2 regions of the Kitasatospora sp. NPDC088346 genome follow, and region 1 is predicted to be linked to the other one. Evidence: riboswitches for the same ligand, from Rfam matches in the RefSeq annotation. Region 1 holds a riboswitch; the other holds the start of a gene.
The links. A riboswitch is a leader RNA that binds a small molecule or an ion and turns the genes downstream of it on or off. The one in region 1 is predicted to bind cobalamin.

Region 1 (3,159 bases):
GACGTGCAGCAGCGAGCAGGAGGGGGCGACGTCGACCCGGCCGGCGAGGCCGAGCAGCGTGGCCAGGGTGGTGAGGGACCTCTCCAGGTCGTTGATCCAGATGTTGCGGCCGTCCACCACGCCGGCGATCAGCCGCTTGCCGGGCAGCCCGCCGACGGCGGCGAGGTCGGCGAGGTTCGCGGCGGCGGGGCCGGTGAAGTCCAGGCCGACGCCCTCGATCGGGGCCCTGGCGAGGACCTTCAGCGCCTCGCCGGCCCGGTCGAAGTAGGTCGCCACCAGGATGCTCGGCCGGTCGGTGAGCGCGCCGAGTTCGCGGTAGACCCGTGCGGCGGCGCCCAGTTCGGCCGGGGTGCGGTCCTGGACGAGGGCGGGCTCGTCCAGCTGGACCCACTCGGCGCCGGCCGCGCGCAGGTCCGCGAGCAGGTCGGCGTAGACGGGCAGCAGCCGGTCGAGCAGGGTGACCGGCTGGAAGTCGGCGGCCGTGCCGGGCGCGGGCTTGGCGAGCAGCAGGTAGGTCAGCGGGCCGACCAGCACCGGGCGGGCGCGGTGGCCGAGGAGCAGCGCCTCGCGCAGCTCGGACACCGCCTTGGCGGAGTTGGCGGCGAAGACCGTGTCCGGGCCCAACTCCGGCACCAGGTAGTGGTAGTTGGTGTCGAACCACTTGGTCATCTCCAGCGGCGCCACGTCCTGGGTGCCGCGGGCCATGGCGAAGTAGCCGTCCAGCGGGTCGGCGTCCACGGCGGCGCGGTGGCGCGGCGGGATCGCGCCGACGGCGACGGTGGTGTCCAGCACGTGGTCGTAGAGCGAGAAGTCGCCGGTGGGAACCTCGGTGACGCCGGCCTCGGCCAGCCGCCGCCAGTTGTCGCGGCGCAGCCCGGCGGCGGTGGAGCGCAGGTCTGCGGCGGTGACGCGGCCGGCCCAGTAGCCCTCGACCGCCTTCTTCAGCTCCCGGTTCGGGCCCTGCCTCGGGTAGCCGTACACGGTGGCCTGCGGGCTTGCCTGCGGGGTGGTGGAGCTCGATGACACGGAACTCTCCTTCGCGAGTCGCGTTGCGATCCCGGGAGAGCACGGAGGCACGGGGGTACGAGGGTGGGGGCGCGGCACCACCGGGTGCCCGCCCGCTCCGCCGACCCGCCCACGAGGTCACCGAGATCACCGCGTGCGGTCGCACGCGGGCAGTGGCAGGTCTTCGGACTCGCGGGCACGTCCACCTGTCGAAGGCGGACACCTACTGGCCGTCGCTTCCCGGGCCCCGACGGGCCCAGTGCATGTGACGGCGGTCGTTCCCACTCACCGCTGCGGGGCAGTCCCGGATTCCCACCGGGTTCCCTCTTACGACGCTCCCGCCTGGCTGGCGGGGCGAACCGACTGCGAGGCACAGCCTACGGCCATCGCGCCGGCCCGGTCCGCGGTCGTCCGGATGGCGGATGGCGGCGTGGGACGGTCCGCGGCCGTCCGTGCGGTGTCGCTCGGCGGCGCAGGGCGGTTTCCGCGAGGCCTTCGGGGCGCTCGCCGGCCGCCAGGTCGGCCGGGTGGCCGGTCGGCCGGGTGGTCACCGCGACGATGACGGCGCGGCCCCGCGTCGGCCGCGACGCTGCCGGACGCCCCGCTGCCGGACGCCCTGCGGTCCCGCCACCCGCAGGGCCGCCGGCGGGGTCGTCCCCGCCGGCACGTCGGGCCTCACTCCGCGGGCCCGGTGCGGACGGGGTACGGGACGAAGGTGCTGGCGTGCTCGTCCACCGCCAGGGGCAGGCCGAGGGCGGGTGCGGCGCGCTGCGGGCAGGCGGGGCGTTCGCAGACCTTGCAGCCGAGGCCGATCGGGGTGGCCGCGCCCTGGTCCCCGAGGTCGAGGCCGGTGGAGTACACCAGGCGTGCGGCGTGCCGCAGTTCGCAGCCGAGGCCGATGGCGAAGGTCTTTCCGGGCTTCCCCCAGCCGCCCGGCGAGCGGGTGACCGCGCGGGCGGTCCACAGGTAGCGCCGGCCGTCCGGCATGGCGGCGACCTGGACGTGCACCCGGCCGGGCGCGGCGAAGGCCTCGTAGACGTTCCAGAGCGGGCAGGTGCCGCCGGTGCGGGAGAAGTGGAAGTCGGTGGCGGACTGCCGTTTGGAGACGTTGCCGGCCCGGTCCACCCGGACGAAGGAGAAGGGCACCCCGCGCAGCCGGGGCCGCTGGAGGGTGCTGAGCCGGTGGCAGACGGTCTCGTAGCCGACGCCGAAGTGGTCGGCGAGGTGTTCGATGTCGTAGCGGGCCGCCTCCGCCTCGGCGTGGAAGGCGGCGTACGGCAGGACGAGGGCGGCGGCGAAGTGGTTGGCGAGGCCGATCCGGGTGAGCGACCAGGCGGTGGAGCCGGTCGGGCTGTCCTGCGCGGCGAGGTCGGACAGCAGCGGGTCGTGCTCCAGGTAGGCCAGTTGGGTGGCCATCCGGAAGGCCTGCTGGCCGGGGCGCAGCCGGTCCGAGAGCCGCAGCACCCGGGCCTGCGGGTCGTACGCGTGCAGGCGCTCGCCCCCCGTGGCCAGCCGGACTCCGTGCGCGGACGCGAGGCGTTCGGCGAGCACCGCCCTGACCCCGCCGCGCCGCAGCCCGATGCCGGACGCCAACTCCTCGGCGGCCAGGTCGAGTTCGTGGACGTAGTTCCTGCGGCGGTAGAAGTACTCGCGGACCTGCTCGTGCGGGGTGCGCGCGGTGTCGGGGGCCGGGCCGCGGTCGCCGGCGAGGACGGCGAGCTGTTCGGCGACGGCCCGGCGGCTGCGGCTCAGGTCGGTCAGCAGCCGGGCCACGGCGGGCAGTCGGGCGGCCAGGTCGTTCAGGTCGCCGGGGGTGACGCGGCCGGTGGCGAGTTCCTCGCCTAGGCAGTCGCGGAGGTCGGCGGTGAGCCGGGCGGTGTCCGGCGGGGCGAAGTAGCCTGCGTCGACGCCGAAGGCCTCGGTGAGCCGCAGCAGCACCGGGACGGTGAGCGGGCGGGCGTCGTGCTCCAGCTGGTTGAGGTAGCTGGGCGAGAGTTCGAGCAGCCGGGCCAGGGCCGCCTGGCTGAGCCCGCGGTCCTCGCGCAGGCGGCGCAGCCGCGCTCCGGCAAAGGTCCGTCCCATCGAGCCGTCTCCGTTCGTCGCCGACTGTTCGGGTGCCGGGCAGCATAGCCGGGAGGAGCGGGGCAAGATCTT
Region 2 (3,159 bases), on a different contig from region 1:
CCGGGTTGCGGGCCAGCTGGTCCTCGGTCAGCCAGTCCTGGTCGTAGCCGCCGGCCGCGATCAGCGCGTGGATCAGCGCGTCGCCCTCGTGCTGGTCCTCGGACGCGTCGTCCAGGCCGGGCAGGCCGGTGCCGAGGTCCATGCCCTCCGCGCGCAGCCGCTCCAGCAGGCGCATCGCGCTGGCCGGGGTGTCCAGGCCGACGGCGTTGCCGACCCGGGCGTGCTTGGTCGGGTACGCCGACAGCACCAGCGCCAGCCGGCGCTCGGCCGCCGGGACGTACCGCAGCCGGGCGTGCCGCACCGCGATGCCGGCCACCCGGGCCGCCCGCTCGGGGTCGGCGGCGTAGACCGTCAGGCCGTCCTCGTCCAGCTCCTTGAAGGAGAACGGCACGGTGATCAGCCGGCCGTCGAACTCCGGCACGGCGACCTGGGTGGCGGTGTCCAGCGGGGACAGGCCGTCGTCGCTGGCCTCCCAGGCCGCCCGCGACCAGGTCAGGCACAGCGCCTGGAGGATCGGCCGGTCCAGTGCGGCGAGCGCGCCCGCGTCCCAGGCCTCCTCGTCACCGCCGGCCTGCGCGTCGGCCGGCCGGGTGCCGCCGGCCGCCAGCACGGTGGTGACGATCGCGTCGGCGGTGCCCAGCCGCGCCAGCAGCTCCGGCTCGGCGCCGCGCAGCGAGGAGCAGTACAGCGGCAGCGCCCGGGCGCCGTGGTCCTCGATCGCCCGGCAGAGCGTCTCGACGAAGCCGGTGTTGCCGCTCATGTGGTGGGCGCGGTAGTACAGCACCGCGATCACCGGGCCCTCGGTGGTCCGGGCGGTGCGCTCCAGCGGCCCCCACTCGGGCGCGGACGCCGGCGGCGCGAAGCCGTGGCCGGTCAGCAGCACCGTGTCGGAGAGGAAGGCGCCCAGCTCGGCGAGGTTCGCCGGGCCGCCGTGCGCGAGGTAGGCGTGCGCCTCGGCGGCGATGCCGGCCGGGACGGTGGACAGCTCCATCAGCTGGGCGTCCGGGGCCTGCTCACCGGTCAGCACGATCACCGGGCGCGGGCCGGCCAGCAGCGCGTCCAGGCCCTCCTGCCAGGCGCGGCGGCCGCCCAGCAGCCGGACGACCACCAGGTCGGTGCCCTCGGTCAGCGCGGGAAGGTCCTCGACCGTCAGCCGGGCCGGGTTCCCCAGCCGGAACGGCACCGGGCCCTCGGAGGCCCGGGCGCTGAGCAGGTCGGTGTCGGAGGTCGACAGCAGCAGGATCATGCGAGGGGCCTCCCGGCCTCGTCGGAGAACGGGCGGGCGGCCCAGGACATGCGGCAGCGCACAGGTCAAGCCTTCCTCGGGGTCCGCGCCCCGTGGCGGTGCCCCCCGGCCGCGGGCCGGAGGGTCGGTCTGAGAGACGGCAGGAGTTCCTGGCTCCCACGGCGGTGAACCGTGGTCACAGTGGCGGGACCGCACCGGGTTTGCACCGGTTTCCTCCCCTTGCGCCGTCGCTGGCACGGGCGGCCCGCAGGGCCACCCGCGCAGCATCGTACGGGGTGCCGACCGGCCGCGGAGCTGCTCCGGGACTGTGATCTAGGAGACCGAGGCAGCCGTTCGGACAATCTGTATGCTCGCCGCCATGCCACCCGAACCCGCCGCCCCAGCGCCGGGCCCCGCCCTGCCCGACCGGGGGCAGGCCGACGCCTGCCCCGGCGCACTGCGCCTGCACCCGGCCGACGACGGCGCGCTCGCCCGGATCCGGGTGCCCGGCGGACTGCTCACCGCCCGTCAGGCGCTCGTGCTGGCCGAGGCCGCCGAACAGCTGGGCGACGGTGAACTGGAGACCACCTCGCGGGGCAACGTCCAACTCCGCGGGCTCGGTTCGGACGCCGGCGCCGAACTGGGGGCCCGGCTGCGCGCGGCCGGCCTGCTGCCCTCCGACACGCACGAGCGGGTCCGCAACGTCGTCGCCTCCCCGCTCGCCGGCCTGGACGGCCGCGGCCACGCCGACGTGCAGGCCTGGGTCCGCGAGCTCGACGCGAAGCTGTGCGCCGCCGGCTGGGCCGTCGGCCTGTCCGGCAAGTTCCTCTTCGCCCTCGACGACGGCCGCGGCGACACCGCCTCGCTGGACGCCGATGTGACATTGATCGCAAGGCCCGCCGGCGACGCGCTGCTGCGCCTCGGCCGGGCCGCCACCGCCCGCGCCGTGCCCGCCGGACAGGCCGTGGACGCCGCGCTCACCGCCGCCCGCGACTTCCTGGCCGCGCTGAACGCCACCGGCACCCGCGCCTGGCACCTGCGCGAGGCACCCCACCTGCTCGACCCCGGCCCGCTGCCGCTGCCCGCCTTCACCGACCCGCACCCGCCCCTGGGCGCCCTGCCCGGCGGCCTGTCGGTCGGCCTGCGCTTCGGCCGGGCCTCCGCCGCCGGCTGGCGGCTGCTCGCCGGGGTCGCGGCGGACGGCCTGCGGCTGACCCCGTGGCGCGGCGCGGTCCTGCCCGGCGCGGACGCCGCCCTGCTGCCCCGGCTGGCCGCGGCCGGCTTCCGGACCGAGCCCGGCACCCCCTGGGACCGGGCCACCGCCTGCACCGGGACGCCGGGCTGCGCCAGGTCGCTCGCCGACGTGCGGGCGCACGCCGCCCCGGCGCTCGACGCCGCCGGCCGCCCCGGCCTTCCGGTGCACTGGTCGGGCTGCGAGCGGCGCTGCGGACATCCGGGCGGGGACTGGGTGGACGTGCTCGCCACGGGGCAGGGCTACCGGGTGACCCGAGGCGAGGCCTCGGTGGAAGTGACGACGGAAGAGATGGCCGAGGCGGTCGCCGAGGCCCGGAGGACCACGTGATCGAGTACGAGAAGGACGGCGCCGAGATCTACCGGCAGTCCTTTGCCACCATCCGGGCCGAGGCCGACCTGGCCGCGCTGCCCGCCGACGTCGCCCAGGTCGCGGTGCGGATGATCCACGCCTGCGGCATGACCGACCTGGTCGAGGACCTGGTGTACTCGCCGGGCGTGGTCGCGCGGGCCCGCGAGGCGCTGCGCGCCGGCGCACCGATCCTGTGCGACGTGAACATGGTGGCCAGTGGCGTCACCCGCAAGCGGCTGCCGGCCGGCAACGAGGTGATCTGCACCCTGACCGACCCCTCGGTGCCGGAGCTGGCCGCCAGGACGGGCAACACCCGCAGCGCCGCCGCCAT

Region 2: linked by a shared signal. The riboswitch ahead of cobN (cobaltochelatase subunit CobN) and the one ahead of metE (5-methyltetrahydropteroyltriglutamate--homocysteine S-methyltransferase) in region 1 are both predicted to bind cobalamin.

Annotation. Positions count from the first base shown of each region.
Region 1 covers NZ_JBIURH010000013.1:103,068-106,226, forward strand. Annotated here, with positions in the region: gene metE (5-methyltetrahydropteroyltriglutamate--homocysteine S-methyltransferase) at 1-1,026, opposite strand, end outside; cobalamin riboswitch at 1,184-1,335, opposite strand; gene ACIOFR_RS19425 (short-chain fatty acyl-CoA regulator family protein) at 1,681-3,087, opposite strand.
Region 2 covers NZ_JBIURH010000002.1:162,752-165,910, reverse strand. Annotated here, with positions in the region: gene cobN (cobaltochelatase subunit CobN) at 1-1,246, opposite strand, end outside; cobalamin riboswitch at 1,367-1,509, opposite strand; gene ACIOFR_RS04350 (hypothetical protein) at 1,605-2,807, shown strand; gene ACIOFR_RS04345 (precorrin-8X methylmutase) at 2,804-3,159, shown strand, end outside.